Regions from separate parts of the Methylomonas sp. Uni0009 genome, predicted to be linked through region 1. Evidence: predicted binding sites of a transcription regulator. Region 1 holds the regulator's gene; the other holds the start of a gene.

Region 1 (9,644 bases):
GGGATAACGCCTTCGGTTTCTGCCCTAGTTATTCCCTGTTGGATTTTAGCGATGACATACAAATGGTATTGAATATCTTCATAACTGCTTTCTTCGGGCAGCCTATTCAATAATTCTTTGACTTCCGTAACAGCAGTTTGCATATCTACCTCGCAAAAACAAAAAAGTACGCGGTGCGTATCCTACGTCACTAAAAATATTAATACTTCGATTCATCCAACCTCGTGTAAATGCGTTCTCACCGAATCGATTTATACCAACCAATTTGGAATCAAGGTAGCTCCGATTAGCGATAGCGTAACGGACCTACGCAGGCTTCACTTTCGATTGTCGAGACGTCACAAAACCCTTCGTTCGCAACCGACAGTCAAAAAGGTACGCGGTGCGTACCCTACAAAACTACCAGAATAATTTCGGCCTTCGCTTCCCGCCCCTGACATTTGCCGTGAACATGAACGGGTTCGTGTTCATTGGCATAAAACATCACAATTAAACCGAAATATTCGTATAGTTTTGGCATTGCCGGTCTTGCCTGTATTTCTGCCGAATTCGGTTTATTCAATGTAGGATGGGCTGACGCCAGGAAGCCCATCGTTTGCAAAAGGTCCGCGGTGTGAGTACCCTACATGACTAATCTGACCTAAGAGGGCTTAATACGGCGCAATGCCCGTTGGTTATTGCGCCCTACCGGACTAGTCTGTCGACTCCAAAACATAACCTAACATTCCATCGGGTATATAAGGTCGTACGGCCTCGAAAACCAAGCGCTTTCCGTTGTGATAAATAGTGTATTTCCCAGGGGCTCTTACATTTGGCGAAATGACTCTCGCATCGTAATTATTCTGTTGCCAAGACTCCGGTCCACCCGGGCCAGTTATTGCAATCGGCGATTTCCTGGAAAAAATAAACTCACATTTTTCCAATCTTCCATTGATTTCAACTTCTGAATTCATTTCGTTAATATTCAGTTATATTGGTACACACATAAAGCGGAAGCTACTAAGCATTCCGCTTATGTTTACAACTTATGGCTTGACTGACAGCCATCCGCCCTACACCTTATTTCTTATCGTCCTTAACTTCTTCAAATTCCGCATCGACCACGTTGTGGTCATGCTCCGCGGCAGCTTCCGCCGCGCCTGCGGCATGACCGCCCTCAGCACCGCCTTCCGCACCTTTCTGTGCGTAAACGCGCTCCGCCAATTTGCCGGACAACTCGGTCAAGGCATGGGTTTTGGCTTCAATTGCATCTTTGTCGTCGGATTTGAGCACTGCTTGCAGGTCTTTGATCGCCGATTCGATGGCCGATTTTTCGTCGCCGGCTACTTGATCGCCCAGTTCTTTCAGCGACTTTTCGGTGGCGTGAATCATGCCTTCAGCGGAGTTACGCGCGGACACCAGTTCTTTCAGTTTGCGGTCTTCGTCCGCGTGCGCTTCGGCGTCCTTGATCATGCGTTCGACTTCGTCGTCCGACAAACCGCTGGAGGCTTTAATCACGATGGATTGTTTTTTGCCGGTAGCTTTGTCTTTCGCCGATACGTTCAAGATACCGTTGGCGTCGATGTCGAACGACACTTCGATTTGCGGAATGCCGCGCGGCGCTGGCGGAATATCCTGCAAGTCAAAACGACCCAAAGATTTATTACCCGCAGCAACTTCCCGCTCACCTTGCAACACGTGCACGGTGACCGCAGTTTGGTTGTCGTCCGCAGTCGAGAAGGTTTGCGAAGCATTGGTCGGGATCGTGGTGTTTTTCTCGATCAACTTGGTCATTACACCGCCCAGGGTTTCGATACCCAAAGACAGTGGCGTAACGTCCAGCAACAATACGTCTTTTACGTCGCCGCCCAATACGCCGGCTTGAATTGCCGCACCCAGAGCTACCGCTTCGTCAGGGTTAACGTCTTTGCGCGGCTCTTTACCAAACAACTCTTTAACGAAGGCTTGCACTTTCGGCATCCGGGTTTGACCGCCGACCAAGATCACGTCGTTGATTTTAGATGTCGAAATACCGGCATCTTTAATCGCTTGCAAGCAGGGACCTTTGGTTCTTTCGATCAGCTCGTCCACCAGCGATTCCAGTTTGGCGCGGGTCAGTTTCACATTCAAATGTTTCGGACCGGACGCATCGGCGGTGATGTACGGCAGATTGATGTCAGTTTGTTCAGCTGATGACAACTCAATTTTGGCTTTTTCCGCAGCTTCTTTCAGACGTTGCAGCGCCAATGGATCGTTGTGCAGATCGATGCCGCTATCGCGTTTAAATTCGCCAGCCAGGAAATCGATGATCCGCAAGTCAAAGTCCTCACCGCCCAGGAAAGTATCGCCGTTGGTGGCCAATACTTCGAACTGGTGTTCGCCTTCGATTTCGGCAATTTCGATGATGGAAATATCGAAAGTACCGCCGCCTAGGTCATAGACCGCAATGGTAGTGTCGCCTTTCGGTTTGTCCATACCGAACGCCAGCGCCGCCGCAGTCGGCTCGTTGATAATACGTTTCACATCAAGACCGGCGATACGGCCGGCGTCTTTAGTCGCTTGACGTTGCGAGTCGTTGAAGTACGCAGGCACGGTGATGACCGCTTCGGTGACTTCTTCGCCCAAAAACGCTTCCGCGTCTTTTTTCAGTTTCATCAGCACCCGTGATGATACTTCCGGCGGCGCCATTTTTTTACCGTGACATTCCACCCAGGCGTCACCGTTATTGGCTTCCATAATTTTATAAGGCACCATTTTGATGTCTTTTTGTACCGCGTCTTCTTTAAAACGGCGGCCGATCAAGCGTTTGATCGCGAACAAGGTATTTTCAGGGTTGGTCACCGCCTGACGCTTGGCGGACTGACCGACCAACACTTCGTTGTCGCCGGTGAAAGCGATGATGGAAGGCGTGGTGCGCGCGCCTTCGCTGTTTTCGATAACCCGCGCGGTGCCGTTTTCCAGGACTGCGACGCAGGAGTTGGTGGTTCCTAAATCGATGCCGATCATTTTGCCCATTGATATTCTCCAGACTTGAATTGGTAATAAATTAAAAAGTTGTTAGCGATATGCGGTTGATCGTCTTAATTTCAAGCCTGCTCATCGATTTTTGCGCTATCGGCTGGTTTGTCCTCGGCTTTCGCCACCACCACCATGGCAGGGCGCAATAAACGGCCGTTCAACACATAGCCTTTTTGGAAGACGTTTAATACGGTATTGGGTTGGGCGGTGGCACTTGGCTGCATGACCATCGCTTGGTGCAATTCCGGATTGAATGCTTGACCGATGGGGTCGACGGTTTCGATATTAAATTTGGCAAATACCGACTCGAATTGTTTGATGGTCAATTCACTGCCTTCGCGTAGTTTCACTATCTCCGGGCTATCGCCGGTTGCCGCTTGCAGGCCTAATTCCAAACTATCCAGAACACTCAGCAATTCTTTCGCAAATTTGGCCAGACCGTATTTGCGTTCGTCGTCCAAGTCTTTTTGCACGCGCTTTTTTAAATTTTCCATCTCGGCCATCGTGCGGATGGCTTTATCCAGATTCGCAGCAGCTTGTTGCTGAGCCTGCTCCAATTGTTCCTGCAAGGCTTCCACAGTGACTGGGGCGGCACCAGAGGCTTCGGTTGACTGTTCGTCGGCGTCGATTGGCTTGGTTTGTTCCAAAACTTCGGCGATCAAATCGCTATCCGATTGGGGTTCGTGGCTAGATTGCTGATGACTCATTACTTACTCCATGGTTCTAAATTTTTTAGTTGGCCTAACGATAGGGCCATTTATTTCGGATTCAAGGCCGCGCCCAATAATTTTGCCGTCACATCCACGAACGGAATCACTTTTTCATACGCCATTCGGGTGGGGCCGATCACGCCCAACACCCCCACCACTTCGTCATTCACTGAATAAGGCGCCGTCACCAGGCTGCAATGATCGAATGCGCTATAGCCGGACTCTTCACCGATAAAAATCTGCACGCCTTCGGCCTGTAGACACTGATCCAATAAATGAATGACGCCGCGCTTTTGGCTAAAAGCTTCGAACAACTGTTTGAGTCGTTCCATATCCGACAACTCGGAAAAGCCCATTAGATTGGTTTCGCCGCTCAACACATAGTCGTCGTTGGGTTGTTCGCTGAAGGTCAGCTGCGCCATGTTCACCGCGTCCATCATGCCTTGATTGACCTGCCGCTGATCGAGCTCCATCTCCCGCACCACCAAATCGCGAATTTTCGCCAAGCTGCGGCCGGAATAAACCGAATTCAAATAGTTGGCAGCCTGTTGTAATTCCGCAGGACTGAATTGCTTGTGGGTATGAATAATTTTATTGTGCACTTCCTGGTCGTCAGTGACGAAAATCACCAACACTCGGGTATTGGACATCGGCAGGAATTCGATATGCCGCAATGTGACGCTTTCTCGGCGCGGCAAAGTCACCACGCCGGCCATCCTCGTCACGTCTGACAGCAATTTAGAAGCCTTGCTCAACACGTCGCTGGCTTTATCCGCCTCGCCTTTCAGGCCATGTTGCAGTTGATCCAATTCGCTGGATGCCAGCGGCTTGACGGTTAACAAACTGTCGACAAATAAACGATAGCCGCTCACGGTCGGGACTCGGCCGGCGGATGTGTGCGGGGAATGGATCAAACCCATCTCTTCCAGATCCGCCATCACATTGCGAATGCTGGCGGGGCTCAGCTTTAACTGCGGATCTTTAGATAACAAACGCGAACCAACAGGCTGACCGTCCTGAATATAACGCTCAACCAAGGTTTTTAATAAATACAGCGATCTTTCGTTTAAATCTTGTCCGCCAGCCACGTCATCCCCCAAATTCCGTTAGCACTCGATATTGGTGAGTGCCAGACAGCAAAGCTATCAGCTGGGTTCGGCCTTGTCAACGGCTTGAACAGGTTATGAATAAACTAAGCGCAGCCAGCACAATCAAGGGCTGGGATTGAATATCCGAAGCCCCCGTGTCGTGGAGAACGGATCGATGGGCAGTTTGTTCAGGAATTACGATTTTTAGATGTATCTTCGATATTGCCCAACAACCGGCAATAAAAAACCCTGCAAGTCTGGGACTTGCAGGGTTCTAATTCGATCTAGCGTTTGCTTATCCGGACTGTATGGCAGGAACGCAAACGGCCAATAAACCGCAACCGCCAGTGGTCTCAAGCCCCCATTTGGGAGAAAGACAACACATAGTAGCTATAGTAGGCAACGACAAAAAACAACAATACATTCAATAACTTTTCTACTCTGCTGTATTGCTCTTGTTGATATTTTTTACCATTTTTTATTCTCATTTTGTCCTCCTGTCGCATGAGTCATCCAAAAATTCAAAACCGGTTAATTGATTGGCGGTAGCTGATTAACGGCTCATACTGTTGCCGATCCAGGCGCCGGCGGCGGCACCGATGCCGGCTCCCAACGGGTCGCCTCTACTCATCTCGTAACCCGCCGCACTGCCTAACGCGCCGCCTACCAAGCCCTGAGTGGAGCGTTGGTCGTAACTGTTGTAGCGCGGTGCGGGCGGCGGTGCCGGGACGTACTGCGTAACCCTCCCCGGTACATACACCCGCTCGACCTCGACGTACCGGTCATGGTGGTGATGTTTGTGATGACCTCGTCCATGCCCATCTGCCATCGCTAACGGCGAAACCAACAGACTAATTACAACGACACTTGCCACTCTAAACATAAATCCCCTTTATCGAGAATAATTTATCTATGAGTTGATTCTAGAGAGCAATGTTTAAGTCTTGATTAGGAAAAGATTAAGAACAGATGAAGACAACAAAGTCGGCGCTTACATTGCCAATTTTTGTGAACTGTGCACGCTAAGCGAGGGCTATAAACTGCCAACAGCCATTACTCCGGATCTTCGCTTTGCGAATATCCGGAGCAGATTGCACCTGGAGCGACAGTCACACACATTAAAAGCTGTAAGACACTTCCCCATAAACGGTGCGGCCGGCTTGTTGATAAAAAGAGGAATATTCCCGATCCAACAGATTATTCACCGAAAACGACAGATCGATATTTTTCGTCGCTTGATAAGCAATACGGGTATCGACCAGAAAATAAGGGTCGTAACTGCCGGGGACGCCGGCCCTTTGATCCAGATTTTGGTCGTTCGTATACTGCTGGCTGACATAGCGCCCAATAATGCCACCGCTCCACTGCTCATATTTGACATCCAAGCCGCCACTGAACATGGTCTCCGGCAACAACACCATCTGCTTGCCAACCGACAGTGGATTCGCCTCGTTCTTGGTAATTATCGAGTCGTTTAAGGTGTAGGTTCCCGTAAAATGCAGCCAGTCCCAATACAATTTCTGCCTTAATTTGGCCTCCACGCCTTCAACCTCCGCTTCACCCGCATTTTGCCGCTCCTGAAGTCGATTGGTTGCGCTTAATGTCGTATCTTTGCGGTAAATCAAATCAGAAATGTAGTGATGAAAATAAGTCGCGGCAATCGTTGTACCCTCAATAGGGGTGGCCTCTCCACCAACTTCCCATGAATACATGGTTTCCGGTTTTAAATTCGGCCCGGCTTGCGTCAAGGTAAAAACACTGCCGCTAGCCGTTTGCGATGTCGAATACAAATCCGAGTTGGTGGGTGGACGGAATGCCCAACCGGTTGAAGCAAACAGCTTGTAGCCATCCGCCGGCAACCAGGTCAAACTAAATTTGGGATTGAATTGCGACACGGAACGTTCGCTGTAAGTTTGCGTCAGGTTAGTGGTGGTACCCGTGGAAGTGACGGTAGCCTTTTGTACGATGGAACCGGAAGTTGACCAGTCGTCGTAACGCACGCCAAGATGAGCAATCAAGTTTTTACGCAACCAAATTTCGTCCTGAATAAAGGCGGAGTAAATACTCGACTCGCCCTTGCCATCGTAAACAGTATTCGTCACTGAGGACCAATCTTGCCAATTACTCAAGGCCAAACGTTTTTGACCTTCTAAATTATTGTGGTTAGCACCAAAACCGACCGTGACAAAGTTACGTTGATCCCACAAAAACGGGAAGCGCAATGCCACGTTACCGTCAATCCGTTGGCTAGGCGTAACGGTTAGCTGGCCTCTACCGCCGCTTAAGGTATCGTCGAACGCCGCACTGTTTGGGCTAGGCGAATAAGTCTCGTGATCCATGTATTGAAAATCAACATTCAATTTCACGTCATGCCCAAAATCATGTTTCAGGTGGGCAAAATAGCGGCGAGTGTCTTCTACTGACGGCAAAAAATGCAGAAATTGCTGCTCGTAGACATTCAGTCGCTGCCCATTTAGATTAAGGTTGTTGCTTTGTGCCAGGCCGGCCACGCTGGCGACTGAATTGACAGTGGGGTTTCCGGTAGCGATTGCTATTGGCGAGCCTCCGGCAGTGGTCAAATAACTGTTAAACGTCCCTGCGCTGGTTTCGCTGCGGCTCCAGCTCATCCCGCCATCAATCTCGGTGCTATCAGTCAAATCGTAATATAGATGCAAGGAAGCGGTGTTCTGCTCCCAAGGGCGATCCCCTTTATCACCTATGATGTAGGTCGAGCCACCTTGGGTGGTTGCGGTCGGAATGGCACCGAATACCGGTGTCGAGGCGTTTCTTAACGCGGTAGCCGTGTTCGCTCTGACTACCGCATTCGGTATCGCTGTAGCCGATGGCGTAAAGCTGGCCGGCGAAGCCGTCACGTAATCCGACACCGCCCAGTTATCGCTATCCATGTGGTTGAAGGTCACGGAAATCCCCACGCCGTTTTCAAAACGATCCCGGTAACGGCCTTTGATGCCCCATTGATCAACAGCCGCGCCACCGGCACCAAAGGACAGAAGCCCTTCGCGCTTAGTGGGGACTTTGGAGATCACATTCAGTACACCGCCCATCGCGCCACTACCGTACAGCGCTGAAAAGGGTCCAGGGACATATTCCACTTGCTGAGCGTCGTCCATATTCAGAATGTTCCAATCGACGCTGCCATTATTGGGCAGATTCACCGGCAAGCCGTCAACCAGGAACAGTGATCGATTGGTACCACTGACACCATGAAATGCTGAGGAACTTAAGCTGGAGCCTGGCATACTCGTACCATAAGCACTACCCCGCAAATATATCCCCGGCACGTCCTTCAACGCATCACCAATCCGTTGGGTCAGGCGGTTTTCGGTATTTTCGGTGGTGATGACACTGACATTGGCCGGCGCCATCGATGCACTGATTTCCGAGCGCGTGGCGGTCACCACCATCGTGCCCAGCGACTCATCGTTGCTGGCCGGATTGTCGGTCTTAGCGGTTTCGGCTGGCCCCACGGCGCTTTGATCGCTATCTTCTGCCAGGATTTGATTGCTGTAAGCCAAATTGGCCAGGGCCAACAGCGTTATTACGTGTAAACGAGACAAAGTTGATTCCTCCGGTAATGCACCTTTAAAAAACGGCGCTTCATGGTCATGTTAGATTTATTTTTAATTCTTCTTACATCAAGAACAGGCCCCTACTTGAATTTCCCCCCTGAGGCGCCACGCTACTATTCATATCGAGCCTACGTGAGCCCCCTAAAATCCCTGTGGCCATCATCCCAACGAAAACGGGGATGATGGCTGCCGAATTTCCTGAGTTACCGCCCTCGCTGTAACAAGGAGGCCAGGGTTTTTCCAGCCAAGCGCTAGGCTTTGTCCTTCCGCTGTTCCCAACTGCCGTGCCAATAACCGGCAACAAACAACAGCAAGATCGCAAAACTCAACCACCAGCTCTGCGCCGAACTCAAGGTTTGTTGCTGTTCAGTGCTTTCGCTGGCGGCTTTTTTCTCTTCCATCTCATAACCTTCCAGAGGCTTGGCGGCATCCGGCGCGGCTTGTGCTTGAGCCTGCGGTTGCTGAGCGGCTGGCGGCTGTTGAGATTGAGTAGGCTGCGGTGGCGTTTGAGCCGCTACGGGTGCCGGTGGCTGCGCTTGCGCACCGGGCGCGGCGGCTTTGGCGGCTTTGGCGGCTTTGGCCGCATCCTGTTGCTCGGCCAGCTTGGTGATCTCCGGGCTGCTGCAGGTGTCCTTGTTGCAGGCCACGCCGGCCTTGGCGATGACTTCCCGGTTAACCTGCTCCAGCTTGGCTTTCACCGCCGGATCGGCCTGCCAATAACCTTTGTTGATCGCTACCAGCATCCGATCCACCATGGCCTGATAAGCCAGCAAGTTGTCGGCTTGCTCGAACTTTTTCTGGATGTCGAGCTGGTATTTGTCCTCGACATAGGTCTCGTACATGGCTTGCCATTTTTCGGCGCCAACCGCTTCCGGCACCGTCACCTGCCAGCCCCACAGGTTTTCCGCGACCATATTGATGAAGCGGGCGCCGGCGTAACCTTCCTTCAACATCGACTCTATCCACTTCGGGTTCAGGTAGCGACTCTGCATCTCCCGCCCCTGATAACGCTCCAAACTCATGGTCTTGGCCGCAGTTGGGTCAGCCAGATCGGCGACCAACACTTCCGGGGTTTTGCCGTTCACTTGCCTTGCCGCCATCGCGGTACCGCCCAGATATTGGAAGAAGTCGTCACCGTCCAGTGTGGCGTAGACGTTGCTGGAGCGGCTGTGGATCACCGCATCGGTATCCTTCAACGACAATTTGAACAAGTCCACCGCCAGCGTCGCGTCCTTGCTGGCTGCTTCGCCCCAATGACC
Region 2 (9,644 bases), 1.9 Mb from region 1:
GGCTGGTGTCCCCGTGTCGTCGATGACCTTGGCGTTGGTGTAAGCGTAGGTGCCGATGACACTCAAGCCCTCGTACAGCTGACCTTGTACGTCCAGTTCGACGCCTTTACTGCTGCCCTTAACCGGCACTTGCGCATAGATCACATCGCTGTTGGGATCTTGGAAAAATTGGGTTCTTTCCAGGTCGAAGTAAGCTACGCTGGCGTTGAATTTGCCGTCGAAAAATTGAGTTTTCACGCCGCCCTCGAACTGGGTGGCATCGAATAGATCGTACAACTTGGCGCCGCCGTTGTCGTAATCGTTAGCCGGACCGAACGATTCGGTGAAACTGCCAAACAACGACAGCCAGTTGACCGGCTGGTAAACGATGCCGACCCTGGGGCTGACCACATCGTCGTTACGCGCGTCCTTGCCGTCCGGCGCCCACCTGCTCAGGTCTTGCATCCTATCCACCCAGTCATAGCGGAAGCCGCCCATAATGTGCAGCTTGTCCCAAAGCGTCATTTGATCCTGAAAGTAAATGGCCTTTGAGGTGTTCTCGGTAGCGATGACGTCGTTGTAAGACGCACTCCGGATTCGGCTTACCTGAGCGTCGGTAACGGCCGCAATATTCGGGTTAAAGATGTTGATCGTGTCGACGCCGCCGCTGGCAACCTCGTATTTCAATTGACTGTTGTAGTACTCGCCGCCGAGCAACAGTTTATGCTTGATGCCGTAGGTTTCGAAGTCGAACGTGCCGTTTACCCAGGCGGTCAGTGACTCGGCGTTTTCCGGGCTAAACCAGTAATTGCGCGACACGTTGCCGAAGGCGTTGCCGGGGGTTTCGTTGACGCGGCCGGTATAGAAACCCTGCCAATACTTTTGATACTGCGACGACACCACGCCGGCGTTTAGCTTAATCCGGTCGTTGACGCGGTGGTCGATTCTGAAATCGACCAAATTGTTGGTCGTGGAATTTCTTAAATCCGAACGGCCGACGAAGGTTCTGGAAATGGGAATTCTGGCCAATTGGTTGCCGACCGCGGGCACACCGTAGTCATAGGCGTTGTTCTCGTCGAAATACTCGTAAGACAAGGTGAACTTGGTGTCCGCCGTGGCTTCCCAACTCAGGGTGGGCGCGAAAAAGATCCGGTCATTACCCATGTATTGGCGGAACGAACCGGTATCCAGGTACGACATGTCCAACCGGTAATTCAGGCCGGCTTCCTTGCTGACCGGTCCGGTAGCGCTTGCTTCGGTACGGTAGAAATCGTAGGAGCCGAAGCGTTGTTCCAGCGAATAGTAGGGCGTCGAGCTGGGCTGCTTGGTCACGGTACTGATCAAGCCGCCGGGATCGCCGAAGCCGAACAGCATGGCCGATGCGCCTTTAATCACTTCCACGCGCTCGACGTTGGCCAGATCGAATTTAGTAAACGGTATGCGGATGCCGTTGCGATAGTTGACGGTGCTTTGCAGAAAACCACGCATCACAAATTGTTCGTGGTCGCCGCCATACGAATGGTAAGACTGCACACCGCTGACGTTCTTGATCGCATCCTGTAAGCGATAGGACTGTTGGTCGTGCAGCACCGCCTTGTTGACGACTTGAATGGAGGCGGGCGTCTCCATGATGGGTGTGTCGGTTTTGGTCGCCAGCGCCGTGTTGGTGCGGGTATAACTCAAGTTGTAGGGATCATCGGAGTTGAGATCGGTTTTGCCAACGACCGTCACAGCCGGCATCGTTGCAGCCGATTGCGGCTCCAACTCGGCCGTATTTTGCAGCGTGACGGTGTTACCGCTACTGAATCGATAACTAATCCCCGACCCGGACAGTAAGCGTTTCAACGCGCCTTCCAGCGAATACTGTCCGCTGACGCCTTGCGAGTCGATACCCTTGACCAACTCCGAGTTGTAAACAAACTGCACGCCGGACTGTTCGGCCAGCGCACTGAGTGCGGAATACAAAGGCTGCGCAACAATGTTGTAGGTGCGACTTTCGCTAGTGGCGCTGGGGCTTTCGGCCTGAGCCGTCGGCAGCGTCGCAGCACTTATCAAGCTCAGACAAAGCGGCAATGCACCGATGGTCGATGAGCCTTTAGTTTGAGCTGTTCGCGTCCGGCTTGGGTTTCCGGTTTTTCTCATGATGTGTCCTCAGTTTGAGTGGGTTTTAGCTGAGAACGATTGGCGGCTGGCTGAGCCGTACTAAAGGATGTGTGACAAATTGTCGCAGGCAGCAAAGCGGGCCATCAGGACTGCAAAAACACCAGCGGCCCGGCATGGATGACTTTAACCGGCAAGGTCTGTTGCAGGGCTTCCAGCCAGGCATCGATTTGCTGGATGTCGACGGCGATGTTGACTTCCCGCTCCGCCAGCCTGTCGTCCAATAAACGGATTTGGCTGCGCCGGTAGCGGTTGATTTCGGCGATAACCTGTTTTAACGGTACGAAATTCATCAACAAGCGGCCACGGCGCCAGGCGTCGGCGTTGCTTAATTCGACTGCTTGCGGCACGCCCAACATCTTGGTATTGAAGCTTAGTTGTTGGCCGGGTTGCAGCGTGGCGCTATCGGCTTGCGCACCGTGCGCGGACGGCCGGCTACTGCGGACTTTGCCTTGCAATAGCGTAACCGCGCCGGCTTGGCCGTCGTAACGGACGATGAAGCGGGTGCCCAACGCTTCTGTGGACGTAGCACCGGATACGACCCGAAACGGCTTGTGCTCGTCATGCGCCACGTCAAATTCAGCCTCGCCGCGCAGCAATTCAATGCGCCGCTCATTGGCATTGATTGACACATCGATAGCGGTATCGGTATTCAGATGGGCGATGCTACCGTCGGCCAGCGTAATTGAGGTCCGCTCGCCGATCCGGGTACGGTAGTCTGCCAGCGGATGTTGCAAGTAATCCGGATAAAAACTACTCATCACGCTCAGCAGCAGCGAAGCGGCCGCAGCCAAACCCAATCCGCGCTTTAGCCTGCGCCCTTGCCGCTGCCTGGTCGCCAGCGCGCGACGGCGTTGTCGATCAGCGAGCAGCGGCCGCGGCAGGTGTTGCCAAAGGGTCTCGACATCACGATAGGCTTGCTCGTGTTCGGGGGTTTGCGACCGCCAGTTTTCGAACTCAGCCAATACCGTGTCATCGGCAGCACCGGACTTTAGGCGCACGAGCCAGGCAACGGCTTGTTGCCGCAGGACTTCTCGGTGAGTTGAAGAAGTTTCGTTCATTACGGTGTTGTTTGAAGCGGGATATTTACTATAACGATCCAAGGCGCTTAAATCCACACTAAGCGCATTGGCTATCAACAGCCTGCCGGCAGTGTAGCAACGCTTTTGCCAGCTGTTTTTCCACCCAACTGGTCGAGATTTTCAGTTGCTTGGCAATCTCAATATGGCTTAAGCCCTCGATACGGCTTAAATATAAAATCTCGGCGCATTGATCAGGCAAATCGGCCAATGCCAGCTGAATGTGCTGCAATTGATCTTGCGCTTCCGCCGTTCGTTCCGGCGCTGCCGAAGCGTCGATGTCGGTTTCGTCGCCCAGATATTGATCAAGCAGTTCACAACGGCGTTTTTGCGTGCGCAGATGATCGAGAGATAGATTGGATGCCACTTTAAACAGCCAGGCCTGGACTTCGATCTCACTGGCGGGAGGTGGCTTCAGCAGCGTCAATCTCAAAAAAATGTCTTGAATCAGATCGGCCGCAGTGTCGTCGCACCGAATGCGCTGCTGCAAAAAACGCTGGATTTGCGGGCGGGTACTTAAAAAAATTCGGTAAATATCGTGGTCTGAAAATGCCATGCGCGAAGCCAGGCCATGCTGGAGTTAATCGTGGCATTTGGTCCAGCAAAGTTTACGCCATGACGGAACTCAAAGACTTAACCGCCTGAAAATATGAGATTTTCGTTCGTTCGAAAAAATCAGAGCTTTGTTAGCATTCATAAAACTGTGTGAAATGCCGCAGCTATCTCGGCATTTCACACAGCTTTGTTTTCCGTTAGCCCGAAACACTTAATCCGAAAACGGAATAAGTTTGGCGCTACCGCATCATGACACATTGTTAACAGAAACCGAGGGAGTCGCAGTTATGACTGACACTCCGGCATCAAGGAACTGCGCCAGTACTGGTCTTCCTTCTCGAACAAGCGGCGGCTTTCTTCCGGCCCCCAGGAACCAGCCGGATAGGTGGCGATGTAGTCCCGCTCGGTGACCCAATTTTGCAAAATCGGATCGACGATGCGCCAGGCGTATTCCACTTCGTCGAAACGCAAAAATAATGAACGGTCGCCTTTCATCACATCCAACAACAAATCTTCGTAGGCATCCACGCGGCGTTCGTCGGGATTGCGAAAGCTGGCGTCCAGGCTGGTGGTGCGGGTACGCATTTCTAAGCCCGGCTCCTTGACGGTCATTTCGATGCGGATGCATTCTTCCGGCTGAATCCCCAGCAATATCCAGTTCGGCGTCATGCACTGCACATGGGTATCCCGGAAAAACTGAAACGGCGGGTGGCGAAAGCAGATCGAAATCGAGGATTGGCCCTTGGCCATACGCTTGCCGGTGCGCAGATAAAACGGCACGCCGCGCCAGCGCCAGTTATCGATCAACAATTTCATTGCCGCATAGGTTTCGGTACTGCTGTCAGCGGGAATATTGGCTTCCTCCAGGTAACCGCCCACTTTTTGACCTTCGATATTGCCGCGGGCATATTGGCCGCGAAAGGCATGCGCATGCACAGCCGATTTCGGGATCGGCCGAATGGACTTCAGCACTTTGACTTTTTCGTCGCGCAGCGATTCGGCATCCATGGACACCGGCGGCTCCATCGCCACCAAGGTCAAAAGCTGTAACAGGTGACTTTGCAGCATGTCGCGCATGGCCCCGGCGCTGTCGTAATACTCGCCGCGGCTGCCAATGCCCAGCTCTTCGGAGTGGGTGATCTGCACATGGTCGATGTAATTGCGATTCCACAAGGGCTCCAGCATGACGTTGGCGAAACGAAACACCAAGACGTTCTGCACCATGCCCTTACCCAGATAATGGTCGATGCGGTAAATCTGGTCTTCGCTTAAATAGCGGCTCAGACGTTTTTGCAAGGCCTGTGCACTCTCCAGATCGTAACCAAATGGCTTTTCGATCACGACTCGTCGCCAGCCGTATTCTTCGTTCAGCAGCTCCACTTGGCTCAAAGACTCGATGACGTTGCCGAAATCGCTGGGACCGATGGCCAGATAGAAGGCCATATTGCGGGAAAATCGCGGCTGAGCGTTTAGCGTTTCCGCCAGAGTTTTATAGCATTCCGGTTGATCGAGATCGCCGCGATGATAATCCAGCCGTTCGCTAAACCGATTGAATACGGCCTCGTCCAGCGGCGTATTGGCCTGCTCAAGTAGCAAGGCCTTCACTTCGGCCAGCCAGGTTGCTCTATCCCAGGGACGGCGGCCCACCGCCAGGATACGTGTGCCTTCCGGCAGTTTTTTTTCCAATTCCAGATGATAGAAGCCCGGCATGAGCTTCAAGCGCGCCAAATTGCCGGTAGCACCGAAAATGACGTAAGTGCAGGGGTCTGTATTCATAAAAGCCACCTTGTCTTTACTTTGCAATATAGGGTGCAGTTTGCATCATTTGCGCGGGCGCGTCGAACGCCAAAGCGCCGCAGCCGATAAAAGCGGCCAAATTAGAGCCACGCGAGTGTCACCTTGGTCATAATATGGCGTCATCGTCACCGAGACATTTCAGAACTTGATCCTGGTTATCCAACAGCCGAATCAGCTTAATTTTCATTTTATTAAAGCGCTGTTGCGCCAACTCTGCGTCGGCTTGTGCCAACGCTTTTTGCAAGTTCTCGACGACCGCCAGGCAGTCGGCAAAATCGTAAAAACAAAAGGTACCATGCAGTTTATGGTTCAACTCCCAAGCCTGTTGCAGCAAGCGATTGTCCACAGCCCGCTCGATCTCAAGTATCAACCCCGGCAACTGGTCAAATAATTTGGCCATTAGGATTTGGCTCAACTGCCTGTTATCCTGGGCTTTACGCAAAAGTTGCCCGGCATAATACTCGGCATTCACTGGCTCGTGTTGCCGCCAACGCACCAATAGTTGTTCCAATTGATAAAGGCGGACCGGCTTGACCAGACATTCGTTAAACCCGGCTGCAATTGCCCGTTCCTGCTGCTGATTTTGCGCGTGAGCCGTGACGGCGACTGCCGGCGTTTGCCGATTGTAGTTTTCGGTGCCGCGCAAATTGGCGGCGACATCGAAACCACTCAAAAACGGCATGTTCACATCCAGAAAGATGAAGTCGTAGCGGCGTTCTTGCAACAATTGCCAGGCCTCCCGCCCGTCTTTTGCCGAGGTGATATTGGTCGTCCAGTATTCCAACTGTTCGCGTAACAACCATAGATTGATTTCATTGTCGTCGGCGATCAGAATCGAAAAATCGTTGGTCATGGTTAATAGCTTCGAGCTGTGAATAATTTGCTGATGCCGTTATCGAATGTTTCGCGGCAAAAATCAATCTATAGTGCGGCAAACCATCGTAAACCGTTCCACACCCAAAGCGCCAGGCAATAAAAAACCCCGGCACCTTGCGGCAACCGGGGTTTTCAGGCCAAGGCCGAAGGCGATTACATCATGCCGCCCATACCGCCCATGCCGCCCATATCAGGCATTGCAGGGGCTTTGCTGTCGGATGGTGCATCGGCAATCATCACTTCGGTGGTGATCATCAGGCCAGCAACCGATGCGGCGTTTTGCAAGGCAGAACGGGTCACTTTCGCAGGGTCCAAAATACCCATGGCGATCATGTCGCCGTATTCGCCGGTAGCAGCGTTGTAACCGAAGTTACCGGTGCCTTTTTTCACTTCATTCAGAACCACAGACGCTTCATCACCGGCGTTGCTGACGATTTGACGCAAAGGCTCTTCCATAGCACGGCGCAGGATGCTGATACCTACATCTTGGTCGTGGTTGATGCCTTTCAGGCCGTCCAGGGCAGACAGTGCACGGATCAGCGCGGTACCGCCACCGGCAACCACACCCTCTTCAACCGCGGCGCGAGTTGAATGCAGCGCGTCTTCAACGCGGGCTTTCTTCTCTTTCATTTCCACTTCGGTCGCAGCGCCGACTTTGATCACCGCGACACCGCCAGCCAGTTTGGCCAGACGCTCTTGCAATTTCTCACGGTCGTAATCGGAAGTCGCATCATCAGCTTGAGCGCGAATTTGCGCGACGCGGCCTTTGATTTGATCTTCGTTGCCGGCACCGTCGATGATGGTGGTGTTTTCTTTGTTGATTTGGACACGTTTGGCAGTACCCAATTGGCTGATGTCGGCTTTTTCCAAAGACAGACCTACTTCTTCAGAAATGACTACACCGCCGGTCAACACCGCGATGTCTTCCAGCATGGCTTTACGACGGTCACCAAAACCAGGCGCTTTAACGGCAGCCACTTTAACGATACCGCGCATGTTGTTGACAACCAGCGTTGCCAAGGCTTCGCCTTCAACGTCTTCCGCGATGATCAACAAAGAACGGCCGGATTTAGCCACGCCTTCCAAAATAGGCAACATTTCGCGAATGTTGGAGATTTTTTTGTCATACAACAGCACGAAAGGATCGTCCAATTCGACGCTCATGCTTTCTTGTTTGTTGATGAAGTATGGAGACAAATAGCCGCGGTCGAATTGCATACCTTCTACAACGTCCAGCTCGTTGTTCAGGCCGGTGCCTTCTTCAACGGTGATGACGCCTTCTTTACCGACTTTTTCCATCGCTTCGGCAATGATCGCACCGACTGATTCGTCGGAGTTAGCCGAGATGGTACCTACTTGCGCGATCGCTTTGCTGTCGCTGCAAGGCGTAGCCGCTTTTTCGATCGCCGCAACCGCTGTGGTGACTGCCAAATCAATGCCGCGTTTCAGGTCCATTGGGTTCATGCCCGCTGCGACTGATTTCAAACCTTCGTTAACGATGGCTTGCGCCAGAACGGTCGCAGTCGTAGTACCGTCGCCAGCTACGTCAGAAGTTTTTGAAGCCACTTCTTTGACCATTTGCGCGCCCATGTTTTCGAATTTGTCTTTCAATTCGATTTCTTTGGCTACCGATACACCGTCTTTGGTGATGGTTGGAGCGCCGAAGCTTTTATCCAATACAGCGTTGCGGCCTTTTGGACCCAAAGTCACTTTTACTGCATTTGCCAGAACGTTAACGCCTGCCACCATCAGTGCACGCGCGTCGCCACCAAATTTTACGTCTTTTGCTGCCATTTCTTATTCCTGAGATATTGGTTAAATTGAAAAAGAGTGTGTCGAACGAGTTGGGCTTAACCCAAAACACCCATGATGTCTTCTTCGCGCATGACGATGTATTGCTCGCCATCGACTTTAACTTCGGTGCCGGAATATTTGCCGAACAACACGCGGTCGCCAACTTTAACTTCCAGGGCACGTACTTGGCCGTTGTCTAACGGTTTACCTGAACCTACTGCCAACACTTCGCCTTCGCTAGGTTTTTCAGCAGCTGAACCCGGCAACACGATGCCGCCTGCGGTTTTGGTTTCTTCCTCAACACGTTTTACGACAATACGGTCATGTAACGGACGAATTTTCATCAATGTCTCCTTAATGTAGATAAAGTTAAAGGTTAAAAACTGTGTAAAGCGATTTAAAAAACAGCTACCCCTTACGGAGGAAGCGAGCTTTTAAGCGGCCTCAGTTTTATTAGCACTCTCTAGCAACGAGTGCTAATAATATCCGGCTTTTGCACTCTGTCAAGCTCTTTGGCATCATCTGCGCCTTACCCAAGCCATACACACTATGAACGACGAACAATTACTCCGTTACAGCCGGCAAATCATGCTGCCGCAAATCGATATTGCCGGTCAGCAAAAATTGCTCGATGCCAAAGTATTAATCGTCGGTGCCGGCGGTTTGGGCTCGCCTGCCTCAATGTACCTGGCTTCGGCCGGTGTCGGCCAGATCACCGTCTACGACGACGACCAAGTCGATTTGACCAATTTGCAACGCCAGATTGCTCACTACACCAGCGATATAGGGTTGGATAAAGTTATTTCAACCCAACAGACTTTGGAAAAAATTAATCCGGGCGTAAAAGTATTGGCTCGCAAACAGCGATTAGCCGGCGAACAGCTACTTGCAGAAGTGGCTGACGCCGACGTAGTGCTGGACTGTAGCGATAATTTCACCACCCGCTTTGCCATCAATAAGGCTTGCGTAGACCAACAAACCCCATTGGTATCCGGCGCGGCGATCCGCTTTGAGGGTCAAGTCAGCGTATTTACCCCAGGGTTAAACGATAGCCCGTGCTATAACTGTCTTTATCAAAGCGATGGCGAGGAATTGCAAAATTGCGCCCGCAACGGCGTGATTGCGCCGATCACCGGCATCGTCGGCAGCATACAGGCCTTGGAAACGATAAAGCTGATAGTCAACACCGGCAGCACATTAACGGGCCGCTTACTGTTGCTGGATGGACTGAGTATGGAATGGCACAGCATGCGCTTGAAGAAAAACCCACATTGCCCGAGCTGTGGCGAGAAATAAGCCAATCCGCATAAAAAAGCCGGGCTAATCCCGGCTTTCTATTGCTGGCAAATAAGACGTAATTAATTTTTTCCCAGTTTGCCTTTAACCATCAGAATGGCTTTGCTG

What was found. The regulator HrcA, encoded in region 1, represses chaperone genes, less so after heat shock. The targets are predictions, from matches to a motif close to TNTTAGCACTCNNNNNNNNNGAGTGCTAANA.
Region 2: a site for HrcA is predicted at 8,692-8,722, ahead of groES (co-chaperone GroES). Genes of this name have one in related genera too.

The regions. Positions count from the first base shown of each region.
Region 1 is NZ_JBTAFN010000001.1:2,759,851-2,769,494, reverse strand. It holds gene ACWAU0_RS13040 (hypothetical protein) at 1-143, opposite strand, end outside; gene ACWAU0_RS13035 (DUF4160 domain-containing protein) at 392-484, opposite strand; gene dnaK (molecular chaperone DnaK) at 1,060-2,994, opposite strand; gene grpE (nucleotide exchange factor GrpE) at 3,066-3,704, opposite strand; gene hrcA (heat-inducible transcriptional repressor HrcA) at 3,755-4,795, opposite strand; gene ACWAU0_RS13015 (hypothetical protein) at 5,149-5,283, opposite strand; gene ACWAU0_RS13010 (glycine zipper 2TM domain-containing protein) at 5,349-5,678, opposite strand; gene ACWAU0_RS13005 (TonB-dependent receptor) at 5,914-8,373, opposite strand; gene ACWAU0_RS13000 (cobaltochelatase subunit CobN) at 8,637-9,644, opposite strand, start outside.
Region 2 is NZ_JBTAFN010000001.1:854,064-863,707, forward strand. It holds gene ACWAU0_RS03970 (TonB-dependent siderophore receptor) at 1-2,121, opposite strand, end outside; gene ACWAU0_RS03975 (FecR family protein) at 2,226-3,200, opposite strand; gene ACWAU0_RS03980 (RNA polymerase sigma factor) at 3,259-3,774, opposite strand; gene zwf (glucose-6-phosphate dehydrogenase) at 4,059-5,549, opposite strand; gene ACWAU0_RS03990 (response regulator) at 5,677-6,423, opposite strand; gene groL (chaperonin GroEL) at 6,600-8,240, opposite strand; gene groES (co-chaperone GroES) at 8,297-8,584, opposite strand; gene ACWAU0_RS04005 (HesA/MoeB/ThiF family protein) at 8,790-9,536, shown strand; gene ACWAU0_RS04010 (hypothetical protein) at 9,599-9,644, opposite strand, start outside.